3 regions of the Pseudomonas sp. St386 genome follow, and region 2 is predicted to be linked to each of the others. Evidence: predicted binding sites of a transcription regulator. Region 2 holds the regulator's gene; each other region holds the start of a gene.
What was found. Region 2 encodes FliA, which starts transcription of late flagellar genes. Its sites were predicted from a motif close to CTAAAGTTTNNNNNNNNNNNGCCGNTAA; they were not measured.
Positions count from the first base shown of each region.

Region 1 (7,078 bases), 3.4 Mb from region 2:
CGGTTTCACCGCCGCTGAGGCCGACAAACCGAAAACCGTGATCCCCAAGGCCATCAACCAGGTGATCTACCGGATCCTGATTTTCTACATCGGTGCGCTCGTGGTGCTGTTGTCCCTGACCCCTTGGGACAGCCTGCTGACCACGCTCAACGCTTCCGGCGATGCCTACAGCGGCAGCCCGTTCGTGCAGGTGTTCTCGATGCTGGGCAGCAACACTGCGGCGCATATCCTCAACTTCGTGGTGCTCACCGCCGCGCTGTCGGTGTACAACAGCGGCACCTATTGCAACAGCCGCATGTTGCTGGGCATGGCCGAGCAGGGCGATGCGCCCAAGGCCTTGTCCAAGATCGACAAGCGCGGCGTGCCGGTGCGTTCGATCCTCGCGTCGGCGGCTGTCACGCTGGTGGCGGTGCTGTTGAACTACCTGATCCCGCAGCATGCGCTGGAGCTGCTGATGTCGCTGGTGGTCGCGACCCTGGTGATCAACTGGGCGATGATCAGCTACTCGCACTTCAAGTTCCGCCAGCACATGAACCAGACCCGCCAGACGCCGCTGTTCAAGGCGCTGTGGTACCCGTACGGCAACTACATCTGCCTGGCGTTCGTGGTGTTCATCCTGGGCGTGATGTTGCTGATCCCCGGCATCCAGGTATCGGTCTATGCGATTCCGGTGTGGGTGGTGTTCATGTGGGTGTGCTACGTGATCAAGAACAAGCGCAGTGCCCGGCATGAACTGGCTGTGGCGGCTGCCACCAAGTAAGCAAGCCTGAAATACAACAAACCCGGCCAAGTGCCGGGTTTGTCGTTCAAGGAAGGTACAAAATCTGTGGGAACAAGGCCTGTGGGAGCAAGGCTTGCCCGCGATGCAGTCACCGCGATTTATCGATAAACCGCATTACCGTTCATCGCGGGCAAGCCTTGCTCCCACAGACCTCTCCACAGGCCAGACTCCCACAGACGTCTCCACAGGCCAGGCTCTCACAAGCCTCATTCCAGCGGTTTCGAGTATCCTGTGGGTCCTGATACCGGATACTTTCCATGCTGGCGATTTCCAACACCGTGCACATCCCGGACGCCGAGATCGAGCTGACGGCCATCCGCGCCCAAGGGGCAGGGGGGCAGAACGTCAACAAGGTCTCCAGCGCTGTGCATTTGCGCTTCGACATTCCGGCCTCGTCGCTGCCCGAGTTCTACAAGGAGCGGCTGCTGGCCCTGCGCGACAGTCGCATTACCAGCGATGGTGTATTGATCATCAAGGCCCAGCAATACCGTACGCAGGAACAGAACCGGGCCGATGCCCTGGAGCGCCTGACCGAACTGATCCTCAGCGCCACCAAGGTCGAAAAGAAGCGCCGTCCGACCAAACCGACCCTGGGTTCGAAAAAGCGTCGCCTGGAATCCAAGACCAAGCGCGGCTCGATCAAGGCCGGGCGCGGCAAGGTGGACTTCTAGCTTTTCTCCCGTTCCTGGCGATGCCTCGGCGCCTGTCGGTACAGGTAGACGCTCAATGCCAACCCGCCCAGGGCCGCCAGTGCGGCGAATAGAAAGATCGAGGCAAAGCCGAAGCCCGCGGCAATCGCACCGGCCAGCGGTCCGGTGATCCCCAGCGACAAATCAATGAACAGTGAATAAGCACCCACCGCCGCCCCGCGGCTGGAGGCCGGCACCAGGTTGACCGCTTCCACGCCCAGCGCCGGAAACACCAGGGAAAAGCCGAAGCCGCTCAACGCCGCGCCCGCCAGGGCCCAGTGGGCATCCGGTGCGAGCCACAACAGCAACAGGCCCAGGGTTTCCACCGACAGGCAGGCAATCGCCACACGAAAGCCGCCCAGACGGTTGATCAGGTTGCCGAACAGCAGGCGGGCGCCGATGAAGCTGGCGCCGAACAGGCTCAGGCACAGCACGGCGTTGTCCCAGTGCTGGGTGGCGTAGTACAGGGTGATGAAGGTCGCGATGGTGCCAAACCCGATGGAACCCAGGGCCAGGCCGCAGCCGTGTGGCAGCACACGCCCCAGCACGTGCATGAACGGCAGGCGTTCGCCAGTGACGATGGGCGCGGCGGTTTTGCGCCAGGCCAATGCCAACCCCAGCAAGCCGAGCAAGATAATGCTCACGCCCATGCTCCATAGCCCCAGCGCATTGACCAGCCACACCCCCAGCGGTGCGCCTATCGCCAGCGCGCCGTAACTGGCGATACCGTTCCAGGAAATCACCTTGGCGGTATTCGCCGCGCCGACCCGGCCGATGCCCCAGCCAATCGAACCGGAGCCCACCAGGCTTTCCGCGCTACCGAGCACCAGGCGACCGATCAGCAGGCTGATCAGGCTGAACGTTGGCAGGTGGGGCGTCCAGGCAGACACCAGCATGAACACACCACTCAGCCCGCAGCCGGCGAGGCCGAACATCACCGCGCGCTTGCTTCCCAGGTTATCGATGATTCGCCCTGCATAAGGACGACTGAGCAGAGTGGCCAGGTATTGCACGCTGATCACCAACCCGGCGATCACCGCGCCGAAGCCCAGTTCGCCGTGGACGAACCCGGGCAGTACGGCCAGGGGAATGCCGATATTCAGGTAGCCGATGAATGTGAACAGGACGATGGAAACGACTTGCAGCGTGACCGCCAGGGGGCGCTGGGAATCTGACATGGGGTAAAGGTCCACGGAGCAGCAGGATAGGTAGGCTGCTTATGATAACGGCGACCGTGGGGTCAGGGCGGGGAAAAGTAAAACTATTTGCCCAATGGTGGTTCAGCTGCCGTTCTCACCGCTGACCAGGCGTGTGGTCACCAGTGCGGCGATGGCGTTTTCTTCGCTGCCAAAGCGCGCCAGCAGGGCTGCTTGTTTCTCGGCAGGAAGGCGGGTCCAGATCTCGACCATTTTTTCGGCAGTGCCGATCAGCACGCTGGCCTGGGCTTCGCTGAATGGAGGGGTGTCATCGGTCATGGAGGGCTCGGGATTCAGGCAGTGTGGAAAGCGCATCTTAGCGCTTTCCACACGGTCTGGTGGTGCGGGTCAATCAGTCTTCGCTGTCGGCCTGGCGGCGTTCAGTGGCTTCTTTTTTAGGCTCGGGTTGCTGGGCGTCTGCTTGCCCCCCGGCTTGTAGCGTGGTCGTCTGCTCAGTGTCGTGCAGGCTTGGGAAGGGGAGATTAGGGATCTCGTGCATATCGCGCTCCTCGCAAAGTCTGTGGATAGATCTGGTAGATCCGCGCTTTTACAAAGCCTGGGCAGGATACAGCAGGAGAAATGACAAAAAGACTTTTAAATCCCGTCGGGCCGACAAAAGGGATTGTCTGGACAAGTCATGACCAATCCCTCCGTGCGGCGTCCTGGCGCAACTTTTTCAGCCCCGGCTACCGGCCGTTACCAGTGGTCGGCAAGGCTCAAGAATGCCTCTGCAAGGCCGATGGTCTGTACAAATCCTTTGGCATTCGGTTTCGACACCGGACATGGAAGTCGGGGCGTCGTTAGCTCTTTTTACCCCCACGAGATTCTTTCCATGTTTCTACAAAAATCCTTGAGAGCCCAGATCCTTGCCCTGCTCAGCGGCAGTCTGTTGGCGATGCTGCTGATCGCCCTGGCGTCCTTCCATTTCCTGTCCGAGGGTGTCCAGAATTATCGCCAACTGATTGATGGCCCGTTGCGCGCCTCACAATTGATCGACGAGGCCAACCTGCAATTCAAGGTGCAGGTCCAGGAATGGAAAAACGTCCTGTTGCGCGGCAAGCAGCCAGCGGACCTGGATAAGTACTGGAAGCAATTCGAGGAACGCCAGCACGATGTCCAGGGCATTCTGGGTGAGTTGATCGGGCACAAGGACCTCCCAGCCCAAATCAAGGCGCGCATTGAACGCCTGCGGGACGAACACCGTCAGTTGGGTTCGGCGTACCAGAAGGGCCGGGACGCGTTTGTGGCGGCAGGTGCTGATGCGACGGCTGGTGATGCAGCGGTCAAGGGCGTCGACCGTGCTGCCAGTGAGCAGATGAGTGAGCTGGTCGCCGAGTTGCACAAGATGGGCAGCGAGCAATCGGTGTCGATCAGTACCGGGGCCGACCGGACCATTCTGCTGGGTACTGTGGTGATGCTGGTCTCAGGCCTGCTGATTGGGGTGTTCAGCCTGTGGATGGTCAACCGCAATCTGGTGCAGCCTATCCGCAACCTGATCGCATACGTGACCCAATTGAGTCACGGCCGTTTCGCCGAGCGGGTCGTCAGCAATCGCCAGGACGAACTGGGCGATCTCGCCCTGGCGGCCAATACCTTGCGCGATTTCCTCGCCGAAACCTTCACGCGCCTGCAACGCAGTGCCACGGAGCTGGACAGTGCCAGCGGTGAACTCAATGCCATCGCCAGCCTGATGAGCCAAGGCACCAGCGAACAATTCGAACGCACCGATCAGGTGGCAACGGCAATGAACGAGATGTCCGCCACCGCCCAGGAAGTTGCCCGCCATGCCGCCGATGCGGCGCGGGCTGCCGATGATGCCGATCACTCGGCGCAGCAGGGCGAGAAAGTGATGCAGGGCACTATCCACACCATCACCCAGATGCGCGGCGAGATTGCCAACACGGCCACGGTGATCCGTCGTCTGGAAACCGACAGCGGGCGCATCGGTAAAGTGCTTGAAGTGATTCGCGGGATTGCCGAGCAGACCAACCTGCTGGCCCTCAACGCTGCCATCGAAGCGGCCCGGGCGGGGGAGGCCGGACGTGGTTTCGCGGTGGTCGCCGATGAGGTTCGCAACTTGGCCCAGCGCACGGCGTCATCGATCATCGAGATCAATCAGATTATCCAGACCGTGCAGACTGGCGCAGTGGACGCGGCCCAGGCCATCGAAAGCGGGCAGTCGCGCAGTGAAGAAAGTGTCGAGCAGGTGACCCAGGCCGGCGCCATGCTGGAACGCATCACCCAGGCGGTGGAAGCGATTCGCGACATGAACCGCCAGATCGCCACCGCCGCGGAAGAGCAGACCTCCGTGGCCGAAGACATCTCGCGCAACCTCACCGAAATCACCTGCATCGCCAGCACCAACCTCGACAATGTGCAGCGCACCGAAGCGGCCAGTCGGGATTTGCATGGGTTGTCGGGGCAGTTGAATGAAGTGACGGCGCGGTTGAGTGCCTAACCCCAGTGGCGAGGGAGCAAGCTCCCTCGCCACACAAGCTTATGCGAACCTGAGGTGGATCAATCTCAATAATCGCGCCGCTTGCGAAATGCCCATCGGCCTGCAATCACGGTGAAGGTTGCCACCAGCGCCACCAGGATCCAGAAGCCCTCCGGATCACCGGCCAGCGGCACGCCGCCGACGTTCATGCCGAAGAAACCGGCAATGATGTTGATGGGCAATGCCAGGACCGTGACCACCGTCAGGGTGAACAGCGTGCGGTTGCTTTGTTCGTTGAGGTTGGCGGCGATCTCTTCCTGCAGCAGCTTGATCCGCTCGCCCAGGGCGGTGAGGTCGTTGATGATCAGGGCGAACTCCTCGGTGGACTTGCGCAACTCCTTGACGTCTTCCTTCTGCAGCCATTGCGGTGGGCGGTTGAGCAGGCGCAGCAACGAGCCTGGCTCCAGGGCCAGCAGGCGTTGCAGGCGTACCAGCACTCGGCGCTGGGCGCCCAACTCGGAGCGGTTGGTGGACAGTCGCGAAGAGAGCAGTTGGTCTTCGATCTGATCGACGTTGAGGCTGGTCTTGCGCACGATCTGGGTCAGCACTTCGCCTTGGTCGCGCAGCAGATGCACGAGCAGTTCCAGCGGTGAGCGAAAGCACTCGCCGGCCTTGACCGATGAGCGCAGCTTGTCGACCGAGTGCAAAGGTTGCAGCCGCGCGCTGATGATCAGCCGACTGTGCACGCAAACCCACAACGTCGATACATCCGAGGACACCAGGTTGCTGAGGTTGAACACCACATCGTTCACCACCGCCAGCAATGCCGAGTCCACATGTTCGATGCGGGTCGAGCGCGAGCCTTCGTGCAGGGCTTCGAAGAATTCCTGGGGCAAGGCCAGGTGGCTTTTCATCCAGCGCTCGCAGGCAGCGTGGGCCAGGTTCAGGTGCAGCCAGAGGAATTCGTCGGCGTCTTGCGGTTGTTGCAGGCTTTGCAGGGCCTGGGCCGAATCGATCTCCCTGCCACGCTCGCCGGGGCGGAAACGAAATCCGTAAAGCAGGCCGAACAGGTCCGGATCGCGATGGCTTTGGTCGATGCTGTGGTTCATGAGGGCTCGCTGGCGGGGAGTGCCTGTCGCGGCGACAACAGGGTCACTTGAGCGGCATCATTGCAGGGTTTTTTGAAGGTTTTGTGACAGGTGGCTGTGTCACTTGGACCGTTAGCCGTTTACATACGCACGCAAAAGAGCCGCGCAACTTGAAAGTTGCGCGGCTCTACATGGATTAAATCAGTCATCTCGGTCTTGTTTGTTTTCCAAGACCTCTCCGGTAGCGGCATTGAGTTCAACGTCAAACTCTCTGCCATCTGGGTAACGTACTTCAACTTCGTATTCATAACCGTTGAAACGCTCATCCAAGTCAGCAAGTCCGATGGTCGCTCCCGGGTGCAGCTTCTCGACGATCTGTTTAAGTTCGTCCATTGATTTGATCTTGCCTTCCTTGACCAGTTGGGGAATCTGGGTGGCCGGAACATCCTTCGCCTGGGCCAGGCCAGCGGTGAGGGTCAGGGCGGCAACGGTAAACAGGGCAGTCAAAGTTTTCATAGGTCTTTCCTTTGTCGTTAAAGGGTGATTCGTTTAAGTGGGCTCAGATTATCTGTGGCAACTTAATTCACCCTTAATTCGGAAAACTTGCAGCGACTGCACCGATCCGGCCCTGATTCCTCAGTAACCGTTCTTCTCCAATAGTTGCGCCACACTGCCTGTTTCGGGACGCTTGAAGTACTTGAGCAACTCACTGGCCCGATTGGTGAAAATGCCATCCACGCCGGCGTTCATCACTTTCTTGAAGTCCACCGGCTCATCAACAGTGTAGACATGCACCAGCAGGCCCTGGTCATGGGTGTACTGGTTCATCCATGGCTGCACCAGGTCCGCGTAACTCTGGCTGCCGCCATGGGTCAACGCCGCGGACG
Region 1 is NZ_AP021900.1:5,255,811-5,262,888, reverse strand. Features, by position in the region: gene KI235_RS23275 (amino acid permease) at 1-760, shown strand, start outside; gene arfB (alternative ribosome rescue aminoacyl-tRNA hydrolase ArfB) at 1,039-1,452, shown strand; gene KI235_RS23265 (MFS transporter) at 1,449-2,648, opposite strand; gene KI235_RS23260 (hypothetical protein) at 2,751-2,981, opposite strand; gene KI235_RS23255 (hypothetical protein) at 3,019-3,165, opposite strand; gene KI235_RS23250 (methyl-accepting chemotaxis protein) at 3,499-5,124, shown strand; gene KI235_RS23245 (transporter) at 5,190-6,212, opposite strand; gene KI235_RS23240 (PepSY domain-containing protein) at 6,393-6,707, opposite strand; gene KI235_RS23235 (glycerophosphodiester phosphodiesterase) at 6,828-7,078, opposite strand, start outside.
Region 1: KI235_RS23250 (methyl-accepting chemotaxis protein) is a predicted target of FliA. The motif match lies at 3,382-3,409, and genes of this name have one in related genera.

Region 2 (7,078 bases):
TTGAGTGCCAGGGCCTGATCGATCGCCTCTTTGCCGTTGGTCGCGGTACCGACGACCTGAATACTCGTGTCCGCCGAAAGAATTTCCGAGACGCGGCGGCGGAAAAACCCCGAATCGTCCACCACCAGGACTTTAACTACCATAAACACTCCGTTAGACGAGGCGCGGCCCTGGGCCACGCCCCTCCAGAATCAAATACGCCGGGCGGCGTAACGCTTGAGCATGCTTGGCACATCGAGAATCAACGCGATGCGGCCGTCGCCGGTGATGGTGGCGCCGGACATGCCCGGGGTGCCCTGGAGCATCTTGCCCAACGGCTTGATGACCACTTCTTCCTGGCCCACCAACTGGTCGACGACGAAGCCGATCCGCTGGGTGCCCACCGAAAGGATCACCACATGGCCCTCGCCCTGCTCCACATGAGCGGCGGAGCTGACCAACCAGCGCTTGAGGTAGAACAGTGGCAGTGCCTTGTCCCGTACGATCACCACTTCCTGGCCGTCCACCACGTTGGTGCGCGACAGGTCGAGGTGGAAGATCTCGTTGACGTTGACCAGCGGGAAGGCGAAGGCCTGGTTGCCCAGCATCACCATCAGGGTCGGCATGATCGCCAGGGTCAGCGGGACCTTGATGACGATCTTCGAGCCCTGGCCCTTGGTCGAGTAGATATTGATCGAACCGTTGAGCTGGGAAATCTTGGTTTTCACCACGTCCATGCCCACGCCACGGCCCGACACGTCGGAAATCTCGGTCTTGGTCGAGAAACCCGGGGCGAAGATCAGGTTGTAGCACTCGGTGTCGCTCAGGCGGTCGGCGGCATCCTTGTCCATCACACCGCGTTTCACCGCGATGGAACGCAACACGTTCGGATCCATGCCTTTGCCGTCGTCGGAGATCGACAGCAGGATGTGGTCGCCTTCCTGCTCGGCGGCCAGGATCACCTTGCCGCTGCGGACCTTGCCCGAGGCTTCGCGCTCTTCCGGCGACTCGATGCCGTGGTCGACCGCGTTGCGCACCAAGTGGACCAGCGGGTCGGCCAGGGCCTCGACAAGGTTCTTGTCGAGGTCGGTCTCTTCACCCACCAGTTCCAGGTTGATTTCTTTCTTGAGCTGGCGAGCCAGGTCGCGAACCAGGCGCGGGAAGCGCCCGAAGACTTTCTTGATCGGCTGCATCCGGGTCTTCATGACCGCGGTCTGCAGGTCCGCCGTGACCACGTCCAGGTTCGACACGGCCTTGGACATGGCTTCGTCCTGGCTATTGAGGCCCAGGCGCACCAGACGGTTACGCACCAGCACCAGTTCGCCGACCATGTTCATGATCTCGTCCAGGCGTGCGGTATCGACCCGAACGGTGGTCTCGGCTTCGCTGGCCGGTTTTTCCGCTGGCGCAGCCGCCGCAGCACGGGCAGGTGCCGGGGCCGCAGTGGCAGCAGGCTTGGCGGGTTCGGCCTTCGGTTCCGGTGCCTTGGCAGCGGGTTTGGGCGCAGCCTTGGCTGCTGGAACAGCAGTGGCGGTAGTGCCGGCAGCAGGAGCAGCCGCGGCCTTCCCGACTTCTGTAAACTTGCCTTTGCCGTGCAGTTCGTCGAGCAGCGATTCGAATTCGTGATCGCTGATCAGGTCGCTGCCAGCCGCGGCGGCAGCCGGCTTGGCTGGCGTCGGCGCGGAAGCGATGGCCGAATCCAGCGCGTCAACGGCAAACGTGCCCTTGCCGTGCAACTGATCGAGCAAGGCTTCGAATTCGTCGTCGGTGATGTCGGAGTTGTCGCCCGCCGCTTTCGGGGCAGCCGGAGTCGCCGCTGGCGTGACCGCATCGGGAGCGAACTGACCTTTGCCATGGAGCTGGTCGAGCAATGACTCGAACTCGTCGTCGGTGATTTCATCACTGGCGTCAGCTGTTGCATTGGCGGGCGGCGCAGCAGGTGCCGCCGGCGCTTCGGCTTGGGCCTTGACGGCGTTCAGCGAATCCAGCAGTTGTTCAAATTCGTTATCGGTGATGTCGCCCGACTCTTCGGCGACCGGCTCTTCAGCCACTGCCTCGGCAACCGGAGCCGCTTCATCAGCCGATTGCGGCTCCGCCAGGCGTGCCAGCGCGGCGAGCAACTCAGGCGTGGCAGCGGTGATCGGCGAGCGCTCACGCACTTCGCTGAACATGCTGTTGACCGCATCCAGCGCTTCAAGCACCACGTCCATCAGTTCCGAATCAACGCGACGCTCACCCTTGCGCAGGATGTCGAACACGTTTTCGGCAATGTGACAGCACTCCACCAGCTCGTTGAGCTGGAGGAAGCCGGCGCCTCCTTTTACAGTGTGGAAACCGCGAAAAATTGCATTGAGCAGATCCGCATCATCTGGTCGGCTTTCCAGCTCGACCAGCTGTTCGGACAGTTGCTCTAGAATCTCGCCGGCCTCAACCAGGAAATCCTGAAGGATCTCTTCATCGGCGCCGAAGCTCATTAATGGCTGCTCCTAAAACAGGGCTAAAACTCAGAATCCAAGGCTGGACAGCAAATCGTCCACATCGTCCTGACCGGACATAACGTCTTCTCTTTTATCGGCATGAATCTGCGGACCTTCACCCTGAGAGAGATGTTTTTGTGGATCTTTTTCAGCAAGCATCGCTTCACGGTCGTGTTCGATGCCTGCAAAGCGGTCTACCTGGCTGGCCATCAACACCAGTTTGAGCAGGTTACTTTCCACTTCGGTGACCAGTTGGGTCACACGCTTGATCACCTGGCCGGTCAGGTCCTGATAGTCCTGAGCCAGCAGAATATCGTTGAGGTTGCTTGCCACCGCGCGGTTCTCGGTGCTGCTGCGCGCCAGGAAACCGTCGACCCGACGGGCCAACTCCCGAAACTCTTCGGCGCCGACTTCGCGCCGCATGAACCGACCCCAGTCGGTGCTCAAGGCCTGGGCTTCTTCGCTCAGGCCGTTGACCAGGGGCGTTGCGCTTTCCACCAGGTCCATGGTGCGGTTGGCCGCGGCCTCGGTCAGCTTGACCACATAACCCAGACGCTCGGTGGCGTCGGTGATCTGCGAGACTTCCTCGGCCTGCGGCATATTCGGGTCGATCTGGAAATTGACAATCGCGCTGTGCAATTCACGCGTGAGCTTGCCCACCTCCTGATACAGACCGCGGTCACGGGTCTGGTTGAGCTCATGGATCATTTGAACCGCATCGCCAAAACGACCTTTTTCAAGGCTGTCGACCAGTTCGCGGGCATGTTTTTTCAGGGTCGATTCGAAATCACCCATTGAAGATTCGTTATCCATAGCTCCCCCGTGGCGCCGTTAACCGATGCGTTCGAAGATTTTTTCAATCTTCTCTTTCAACGCCTGGGCCGTGAAGGGTTTGACCACATAGCCGTTTACACCGGCCTGGGCCGCTTCGATGATCTGCTCGCGCTTGGCTTCGGCAGTGACCATCAGCACCGGAAGATGCTTGAGTTTTTCGTCGGCACGCACCTGGCGCAACAGGTCGATACCGGTCATGCCCGGCATGTTCCAGTCGGTGACCAGAAAATCGAAGTTGCCACTGTGCAACATCGGGAGCGCAGTGGTCCCGTCATCTGCTTCGGCCGTGTTGGTGAACCCAAGGTCACGCAACAGGTTTTTTATGATCCGCCGCATCGTTGAGAAGTCATCAACGATGAGGATTTTCATGTTCTTGTCCAATTCGACCTCCAAGCAGTCTTAAACGCGCCCAGCACCTGGACGCGCCATTTCAATCAATCCGGCACAACACTCGACAACGGTCTGGAGCACCACGGATGGAGACTGGCACAGCACCTGCCAGGCCAGCCTCGTTCGCAGTGTCCCCACACTGCCTGTCAACGCGCTCGCCACTCCCCCAAACGCCCCCGCAAACGGGCCGCGCACTGGCTGTGTAACTGGCTGACCCGCGATTCGCTGACCCCCAGGACCTCACCGATTTCCTTGAGGTTCAGCTCTTCGTCGTAGTACAGCGCCAAGACCAGCCGCTCACGCTCCGGCAAATTGGCAATCGCTTCCGCCAGCGCGCTCTGGAAACGTTCATCTTCCAGGTCACGCGACGGCTCCATGTGAGCACTCGCGTTATCCTCGTGCAGCCCTTCATGTTCGCCGTCCTGCAACAGGTCGTCGAAACTGAACAGGCGGCTGCCCAAGGTATCGTTCAAAATCCCGTAATAATCGTCGAGACTCAACTGGAGTTCGGCCGCAACCTCGTGATCTTTAGCGTCACGCCCGGTTTTAGCTTCAATTGCCCGAATTGCATCACTGACCATGCGGGTATTGCGGTGTACCGAACGCGGCGCCCAATCGCCCTTGCGGACTTCATCGAGCATGGCACCGCGAATGCGAATACCGGCATACGTCTCGAAACTCGCGCCCTTGCTCGCGTCGTATTTGTTCGACACTTCGAGCAGGCCGATCATGCCCGCCTGGATCAAGTCTTCAACCTGGACACTGGCCGGCAACCGCGCCAGCAAGTGATAGGCGATACGCTTGACCAGTGGCGCGTAACGCTCGATCAATTCGTATTGGGCGTCCCGTGCCGATTTTTTATAGAGATGGTTGTAACCGCTGGCTGTCATAGCACGGGCCCTGCTGTTTGTTGCACAAGACGCTCGACGAAAAATTCCAGATGCCCGCGAGGGTTGGCCGGCAGTGGCCAGGTATCGACCTTCTGGGCGATGGCCTTGAACGCCAGCGCGCATTTGGAGCGTGGAAAGGCTTCATAAACGGCACGTTGCTTCTGGACGGCCTTGCGTACGCTTTCGTCGTAAGGCACTGCGCCGACGTATTGTAGGGCGACGTCCAGGAAGCGATCCGTGACCTTTGTCAACTTGGCGAACAGGTTGCGTCCTTCCTGCGGGCTCTGGGCCATGTTGGCCAGGACGCGGAAGCGGTTCATGCCATAGTCGCGGTTAAGCAACTTGATCAGGGCATAGGCGTCGGTGATGGACGTCGGTTCGTCGCAGACCACCAGCAGCACTTCCTGGGCCGCGCGGACGAAACTGACGACCGAGTCACCGATACCGGCTGCGGTGTCGATCACCAGCACATCGAGGTTGTCGCCGATGTCGCTGAAAGCCTGGATCAGGCCCGCGTGCTGGGCCGGGGTCAGGTGAACCATGCTCTGGGTGCCTGAGGCAGCCGGCACGATGCGAATCCCGCCCGGCCCCTGCAACAACACGTCACGCAGCTCACAGCGCCCTTCAATCACGTCCGCCAGCGTGCGTTTGGGTGTAAGCCCCAACAACACGTCGACGTTCGCCAGGCCCAGGTCGGCGTCCAGCAGCATGACCCGTCGGCCAAGCTCTGCCAGAGCCAGGGACAAGTTCACTGACACGTTAGTCTTCCCGACGCCACCTTTGCCGCCGGTCACCGCGATCACCTGTACGGGATGCATGCTGCCCATGTTCGTTCTTTACCTTGTCTTACTTAGACGGAGGCCACATTACTGGCTGCGCGTTCGCATACGGAACAATGCATGGCAGACCATCGATGTAGGTACAAAAAATATTCATGATTACCTCAGCCGACCTGCTTGGTCGGGCTGTGGTAGATATCAGCGAACATATCAGCCATGGCTTCTTCGCTGGGTTCTTCCTGCATTTGCACACTCACGGCACGACTGACCAGTTGATGACGGCGCGGCAGATGCAAATCATCCGGGATCCGCGGCCCGTCGGTCAGGTAGGCCACCGGTAATTCATGACCGATCGCCAGGCTCAACACCTCGCCCAGGCTTGCCGTTTCGTCCAGCTTAGTCAGGATGCAGCCGGCCAGCCCGCAGCGTTTGTAGCTGTGGTATGCGGCGGTTAGAACCTGTTTCTGGCTGGTGGTTGCCAACACGAGATAATTTTTTGACTTGATACCGCGTCCGGCCAGGCTTTCGAGCTGCATGCGCAGGGCTGGATCGCTGGCTTGCAGGCCTGCGGTATCGATCAGCACGACGCGTTTGCGCAGCAGCGGCTCCAGCGCCTGGGCCAGGGACTGGCCCGGATCCACATGGGTCACCGACACATTGAGGATCCGGCCGAGGGTCTTGAGTTGCTCCTGGGCACCGATGCGGAAACTGTCCATGCTCACCAGGGCAATGCTCTGGGCGCCGTACTTGAGTACATAACGGGCGGCGAGCTTGGCCAGGGTGGTGGTCTTGCCCATGCCGGCAGGACCGACCATGGCAATTACCCCGCCTTCTTCCAGCGGCTCGACTTCCGGGGTCGCGATCATCCGCGCCAGGTGCGCCAGCAACATGCGCCAGGCCTGGCGAGGCTCTTCGATACCATTGATCAGCGCCAGCAGGTCCCGGGACAACGGGCCGGACAGGCCGATGCGTTGCAGGCGACGCCACAGGTTGGCCTGGGCTGGACGGCTGCCTTGCAGCTGGTTCCAGGCCAGGGAGCCGAGCTGGACTTCCATCAGCTCGCGCAGGCTGTTGAGTTCAAAGCGCATCGAGTCCAGGGCGCGCGGATCGACACCCCGGGCAGGCGCCGCGGGCGCCGGCTCAGGACGACGCGGTTCGGCGTGGGCCTGCTCGATCAGCGGTTCGGCAGCCGTCAACGGCAGGCCGGCCGTCAGCGGCTGACCGGCGAACAATTGACGATTGGTGCCTGCCGCGGCCTCGCCTTCACTGCTGCGCAGGCTCAGCTCGGCCTGGGCGCTGGCGATGCGCGATTGAGTCTTGCGCAGCTCATCTTCGAGTTCCATGTTCGGAACCCGCGGGGCCAGCGCAGACAGTTTGTAATCCAGGGCCGCCGTCAGCTCGACACCGCCGGCGATACGACGGTTGCCAATGATGGCTGCTTCAGCGCCCAGCTCGTCACGAACCAGTTTCATGGCCTGACGCATGTCGGCGGCGAAAAAACGCTTCACTTGCATAAACCACTACCTCAGCCGTTGGGCCCTACTGTCGCAACGATGGTCACTTGCTTGTTGTCCGGTATTTCCTGGTACGCCAGCACATGCAACCCCGGGACCGCGAGGCGCCCGAATCGCGAGAGCATCGCGCGAATCGGGCCGGCCACCAGCAGGATCACTGGCTGGCCTTGCATCTCTTGCCGCTGGGCTGCTTCGATCAGCGAACGCTGCAGCTT
Region 2 is NZ_AP021900.1:1,855,938-1,863,015, reverse strand. Features, by position in the region: gene KI235_RS08225 (chemotaxis response regulator protein-glutamate methylesterase) at 1-143, opposite strand, end outside; gene KI235_RS08220 (chemotaxis protein CheA) at 192-2,453, opposite strand; gene KI235_RS08215 (protein phosphatase CheZ) at 2,484-3,269, opposite strand; gene KI235_RS08210 (chemotaxis response regulator CheY) at 3,288-3,659, opposite strand; gene fliA (RNA polymerase sigma factor FliA) at 3,827-4,570, opposite strand; gene fleN (flagellar synthesis regulator FleN) at 4,567-5,397, opposite strand; gene flhF (flagellar biosynthesis protein FlhF) at 5,514-6,863, opposite strand; gene flhA (flagellar biosynthesis protein FlhA) at 6,875-7,078, opposite strand, start outside.

Region 3 (7,078 bases), 2.8 Mb from region 2:
CGCTGTCCCCGCCCCACTCCGGGAGCTCGGGTTGCTGGCCTGCTGGTATCTGGTGCAAGACGGCGTGACCATCAGCGGCCCGCTGACTTCACTGCCCGCCGCCCAGGCCCTGTCGCAACGTATCGGCCCGTACCTGCTGAGCGCCTAGGCTTTATACGAAAAGTGCCTGCGCGACTTTTCATACAAAGCCTAAGGCAATTGCACCCGCGGCGTGGTTTCGACGAACAGGGCCCAACTCGACATGAACAGCGCGGCGATCAGCGGCCCGATCACGAAGCCATTGAGCCCGAACACCGCCAGCCCGCCCAGCGTCGAGACCAGCACCATGTAGTCGGGCATCTTGGTGTCCTTGCCCACCAGGATCGGGCGCAGGAAATTGTCCACCAGGCCGATCACGAACACCCCGAACAGCGTCAGTACCACGCCCTGCCAGATCGCCCCCGAGAGCAGGAAATACACCGCCACCGGCGCCCAGACGAGGCCCGCCCCCACCGCTGGCAACAACGACAGGAACGCCATCAGCACCGCCCAGGGCAACACCGTCGGAATCCCCAGGATCCAGAAGATCAGCCCCCCCAGCGCGCCTTGGCTGATGGCGACCAGCAGGTTGCCTTTCACCGTGGCGCGCACCACCCGGTTGAATTTCAACTGCAGGCGGCGCTTTTGGTGTTCCGCCAAGGGAACGGCCGTGCGCACCTTGCGCACCAGCTCCGCGCCGTCGCGCAGAAAGAAGAACAGCAGGTAGATCATCACGAAGAAGCTGACCAGGAACTGAAAGGTCCCCTGCCCGAAGCTGAAGGCCTGGGTGGCGAAGAACTCGCTGCCCTGCATCGCGCTCTTGACGATCTTGTCGCGCAAGCCGTTCAGGTTGCCCAGGCCGAAGCGGTCCAGCAGGTGCTGAAAGTACGGCGGCAAGGCATCCTTGAAGCGGGCCAGGTAATCGGCAATGTCCAGTTCTCCACTTTCCAGGCTCTTGTACAGCGCCGCGCCTTCCTGGACCAACAACGTACTGATGATGATCACCGGCAAGATCGCGCAGACCACACAGATACTCAACGTGAACAACGAAGTGACATTGCGGTGCCAGCCGAACTTCAACTGCAGGCGGCGCTGCATCGGCGCAAAGACGATGCCCAGGATCACCGCCCAGAACACCGCGCCGTAAAACGGCAGCAGAATCCAGATGAAGGCGATGGTGACCAGCACCAGGAGCAACATCTGGGCTTTGTTTTGCAGCATCTTTCGATTCATCAGCTTTCCATGTCCAAAGGCGGGATAAACATTAGTCCGCCAGGACGCGCCGGAGTGCCTTCGCGTTTGCCCTGTGCCTTTGATCCAGATCAATATGGCCTGGCCGAGCATGGGCTACCCTCGCCGCCTTTTGCGATCCGACGCCATCATGACCCTCGCCGCCCCCGAACTACTGGCTCCCGCCGGCACCCTGAAAAACATGCGCTATGCCTTCGCCTACGGTGCCGATGCGGTGTATGCCGGTCAGCCGCGCTACAGTCTGCGGGTGCGCAACAACGAATTCGACCATGCGAACCTGGCCTTGGGTATTGCCGAGGCCCAGGCCATGGGCAAGCGCTTCTACGTGGTGGTGAACATTGCCCCGCACAACGCCAAGTTGCGCACCTTCCTCAAAGACCTCGAACCGGTGATCGCCATGGCGCCGGACGCGCTGATCATGTCCGACCCGGGGCTGATCATGCTGGTGCGCCGGCATTTCCCGCAGATGCCGATTCACCTGTCGGTGCAGGCCAACACGGTGAACTGGGCGAGCGTCGAGTTCTGGCAGCAGCAGGGCTTGAGTCGGATCATCCTTTCCAGGGAACTGTCCCTGGAGGAAATCGCCGAGATCCGCGAGCAGGTGCCGGCCATGGAGCTGGAAGTGTTCGTCCACGGCGCGCTGTGCATGGCCTATTCCGGACGCTGCCTGCTGTCCGGCTATTTGAACAAGCGCGACGCCAACCAGGGCAGTTGCACCAATGCCTGTCGCTGGAAATATTCGGCGCAACCGGCGGTGGAAAACGCTGTGGGCGACATCGTGCAGACCTATCAACCCGAGCCGACCCTGGGCCTTGGCGCGCCCACCGACCAGGTGTTTTTGCTTCAGGAAGCCAACCGCCCGGGAGAATCCATGCCGGCCTTCGAGGACGAGCACGGCACCTACATCATGAATGCCAAGGACCTGCGAGCCGTGCAGCACGTCGAGCGCCTGGCGCGCATGGGCGTGCATTCGCTGAAGATCGAAGGGCGGACCAAGTCGCACTTCTATTGCGCGCGCACCACCCAGGTGTATCGCCAGGCCATCGATGACGCGGTGGCCGGCCGGGAATTTGATCGCAACCTGATGACCGACCTGGAGTCCCTGGCCCAGCGCGGCTACACCGAAGGTTTTCTAAGGCGCCATGTGCACGACGAATACCAGAACTACCAGAACGGCAGTTCGGTGTCGGAGCGCCAGCAGTTCGTCGGCGAACTGACCGGCGAACGGCGCGAACGCCTGGCCGAAGTACGGGTGAAGAACCGCTTTGGCCTGGGCGATCACATGGAACTGATGACCCCCAAGGGTAATTTCCACTTCGACCTGCATCAGTTGCAGAACGTAAAAGGCCAGGGCATCGAGGTGGCACCGGGGGATGGGCACGTGGTGTACGTGCCGATTCCGGATGCGGTGGATCTGCGGTTTGGGTTGTTGATGCGCGATGTGCGTGAGCCATAGCCCCTGTGGGAGTGAGCTTGCTCGCGATGGCGGTGCGTCTGCCAAATGAATGTTGGCTGATCCAACGCTATCGCGAGCAAGCTCGCTCCCACAGGGTTTTGTAGCGGTTTGCACCTGTGAAGCACGGCAGAAACTGCCGAAGGCTGCGATCCTTCTTTCTCGATAAGACCCGGTTGCCCAGGTGAAAACATCTGGATCGAGAGCAAAAGATCGCAGCCTTCGGCAGCTCCTGCCGCGATGGGATCAGATCCGGAACTGTCCTACCAGCTTGCCCAGGCGCTGGCCCAGGTCGGCCAGGCTGCGGGAGGTCTGGGCGCCGAGTTGGGTTTCGTCGGCGACGCTGTCCACGGCCACGGCGATCTGATGCACGCTGCGGTTGATTTCCTCGGCCACCGCGGTCTGTTCTTCGGCAGCGCTGGCGATCTGGGCGTTCATCGAGTTGATGGTGCCGATCAACTGCGCCATGGTGTCCAGGGAGGCACCCGCCTCGTTGGCCCGTTCCGAAGTGCCCTCGCCAGCCTCACTGGAACGGCGCATCGCTTCCACCGCCGCATGAGTGCCTGATTGCAAGCGATCGATCATGCCCTGGATTTCCTGGGTGCTCTGCTGGGTCCGGCTGGCCAGGGCCCGCACTTCATCGGCCACCACCGCAAACCCACGCCCCGCCTCGCCGGCACGCGCGGCCTCGATGGCGGCGTTGAGAGCCAGCAGGTTGGTCTGCTCGGCAATCGAACGAATCACCCCAAGCACGCTGACAATCGAAGCCACGTCCTGCTGCAGGCTGTCCAGGGACACGCCACTGCTGCGGATATCGTTCACCAACGCATGAATCTGCTGGATGCTGCCGGCCACCACGCGCTTGGCCGATTGTCCTTCCTCGTCGGTCTGCTGGGCCGCGACGGCGGCGCCCTGGGCGCTGCGGGCGACTTCCTGGGCAGCCGAGGACATCTCGTTGATCGCCGTGGCGACCTGATCGGTTTCGTGGCGCTGGCGTTCCATGGCCTGCTCGGAGCGCTGGGCCTGCTCGGAGACTTGCGTCACCAGGCCGGTCAGTTGCGAGGTCATGTCGGTGATCTGCCGCACCAGGCCGTGGATCTTGTCGACGAAGCGGTTGAACGAACCGGCCAGTTGGCCGAGCTCGTCCTGGCTGGTGATGGTCAGCCGACGGGTCAGGTCGCCCTCGCCCGCGGCGATGTCGTCGAGGTTGTCCTTCATCAGGTGCAGCGGCCGCAGGATCGTGTTGGCGAGCACCAGGCCCACCACCGCAATCACCAGCAACACCACCGCGGCGATCCCGACGATGCTCAATATCACGCCTTGCAGGCGATCGTGGACCTTGGTTTCCACCAGCGCGACCTGGGCTTCGATGCCGTCCAGGTTGACCGAGCTACCGACTGCCAGGTCCCACTTGGACAGGTATTCGGTGTAGCCAAGTTTGGGCACCAGGTCTTTGCTGCCGGGCAACGGCGAGCTGTATTCGAGGTAGTGAGTCCCGTCCTTGGCGACTTTCACCAGGTCGCGGTTGACGTAGACACCGTTCGGGTCGCGGTTGTCCTTGAAACTCTTGCCCACGCCATCGGGGCTGTTGGCCTTGAACAGACGAATGGTCTCGGAGTCGTAGCCGAAGAAATAGCCATCCTTGCCGTAGCTGATGTTCGACAGCAGCTTGATCGCCTGGGCGCGCGCTTCATTATCGCCAGGCGCGGCGGCATCGTAGAGCGGCTTGATGGCGGTCAGGCCCACCGCTACGTAGTTCTGCAGCGTGGCCTTGGCCTCGCTGAGCAGGCGCTCGCGGGTTTGCTGGACCTCTTTGCTAGCTTGCTCCTTCAAGATGAAAGCCGTGGTCAGGCTGATGATCACGGCGGACAGCAATACCGGCAGTATCGCAAGGGACAGGACTTTAGCCTTCAGGCTCAGGCGCATGCTGTTCACTCTTGTTGGTGTTATTGGCGTGGTTAGCTGTATTAACGGCACCGCGCGGCAAAACTGTAGGACAAGGTGAACAGGGTCTAAGAGAAGGGTCGATCTTGAGGGCCCCTTCGCGAGCAAGCTCGCTCCCACAGGGATTGGTGGTGTCCACAACTCTTGTGTTCACACCGATCCACTGTGGGAGCGAGCTTGCTCGCGATTGAGGTAACTCGGTATTGAGGTTACAAGACCATCGCCGCCACCCAACCAAACACCAGCAGCGGCAGGTTGTAGTGGATGAAGGTCGGGACCACGGTGTCCCAGATGTGATGGTGCTGGCCGTCGATGTTCAGGCCCGAGGTCGGGCCCAGGGTCGAGTCCGAGGCTGGCGAGCCGGCGTCGCCCAGGGCGCCGGCGGTGCCGACGATGCAGACGATCGCCAGCGGGCTGAAGCCCAGTTGCAGGCACAGTGGCACGAAAATCGTCGCCAGGATCGGCACCGTGGAAAACGACGAGCCGATGCCCATGGTTACCAGCAGCCCCACCAGCAACATCATCAGCGCGCCAATGCCCTTGTTGTGGCCAATCCAGGCCGCCGAAGACTCCACCAGGCTCTGGACTTCACCGGTGGCCTTCATCACTTCGGCGAAGCCTGAGGCCGCGATCATGATGAAGCCGATCATCGCCATCATCTTCATGCCTTCGGTGAACAGGTCGTCAGTCTCGCGCCAGCGCACCACCCCCGACAGCGAGAAAATCAGGAACCCGACCAGGGCACCGATGATCATCGAGTCCACCAGCAACTGCACCGCGAACGCCGCCGCCACCGCCAGCCCGGCCACCATCAGGCTCAGCGGGTTGTAGCGCACAGCCACTTGCTCGACCCGGGCAATCTTCTTCAGGTCGTAGACGCGCTTCTTGCGGTAGGAGAACAACGACAGCAGCAAGCCAAACACCATGCCCAACGCCGGAATGCCCATGGCATGGGTGACGTTGATGCCGCTGACGTCCACACCGCTGCGGGCGATGTTGGCCAGGAGGATTTCGTTGAGGAAGATATTGCCGAAGCCCACCGGCAGGAACATGTAGGGCGTGATCAGGCCGAAGGTCATGACGCAGGCGATCAACCGGCGGTCCAACTGCAACTTGGTCAGCACATAGAGCAGCGGTGGCACCAGCAGCGGGATGAAGGCGATGTGGATTGGCAAAATGTTCTGGGAGGCGATCGCGACCGTTCCCAGCAGACCGATCAACACCCATTTGACGCCCGTGCCACCCGCGGCATCCTGGCGATCCACCAGGGCCAGGGCTTTGTCCGCCAGGGCATGGGCCATGCCGGACTTGGCAATCGCCACGGCGAAGGCACCGAGCAAGGCGTAGGACAACGCCACTGTCGCACCGCCACCCAGGCCGGCGTTGAACGCCTTGAGCGTTGCCTCGATTCCCAGGCCACCCGTCAGGCCACCCACCAACGCACCGATAATCAGCGCGATCACCACATGCACGCGGGCCAGGCTGAGCACCAGCATGACGCCAACCGCGGCAATTACTGCATTTATCATCATTACCTCAAAGCACAGCGATGGAAAGCCACCGGACAAAAAGGTCGCGACTTTGCAGCAAGCGGCGGCAAGCTGCAAGGGCCGTGGGGCGGGTTTTCAAGTCTCGCCCCCCTGTATGAGGGGGATTTGTGGGAGCAAAGCTTGCTCGCGATGACGTTGTCACCTACAACACCTGTGCTGGCTTTAAAAATGCTATCGCGAGCAAGCTTGCTCCCACAGGTTCGCCCCACATACAGGCGGTGCCATGAATAGCTGTCAGCGCTTGGGCAACTCGATCACCACCTTCAACCCACCCCACTCGCTGTCGTCCAACGCCAGCAGGCCGCCCCAGGTGTCGACGATGTCCCGCACGATGCCCAGGCCCAGGCCGTGTCCATCGGTCTGTTCATCCAGCCGCGTGCCGCGGCTGAACACCTGGTCGCGGCGATCCTTGGGGATGCCCGGGCCGTCGTCTTCCACGGCCAGGCTGAACCCGTCGGCTGTCTCGGTCATGGTCAGGCGCACTTCGGCATCGGCCCATTTGCAGGCGTTGTCCAGCAGGTTGCCCAACAGTTCCAGCAGGTCTTCACGATCCCACGGCAGGTGCAGGCCTGGCGGGGCGACGTAGCTCAGGTGCAGGTGTTCGCCGTGGATCATGTTCAGTGTGGCCAGCAACCCCGGCAGCTCGGCGTCGCAGTCCAGGTGCGCGCCGGGCAAGGCATCGCCGGACAGGCGGGCGCGGTTGAGTTCCCGGTTCAGGCGCTGGCGGACCTGCTCCAGTTGCTCGAGCAACAGTTTGCGCAACTCGGGATACGGATCGAGCTTCTCGTTCGACGCCAGGCTTTGCAGCACCGCCAGCGGGGTCTTCAAGGCATGGCCGAGGTTGCCCAGGGCGTTGCGCGAA
Region 3 is NZ_AP021900.1:4,703,032-4,710,109, forward strand. Features, by position in the region: gene KI235_RS20715 (hypothetical protein) at 1-148, shown strand, start outside; gene KI235_RS20720 (AI-2E family transporter) at 190-1,251, opposite strand; gene yegQ (tRNA 5-hydroxyuridine modification protein YegQ) at 1,400-2,725, shown strand; gene KI235_RS20730 (methyl-accepting chemotaxis protein) at 2,969-4,648, opposite strand; gene KI235_RS20735 (Na+/H+ antiporter NhaC family protein) at 4,876-6,192, opposite strand; gene KI235_RS20740 (sensor histidine kinase) at 6,451-7,078, opposite strand, start outside.
Region 3: KI235_RS20730 (methyl-accepting chemotaxis protein) is a predicted target of FliA. The motif match lies at 4,690-4,717, and genes of this name have one in related genera.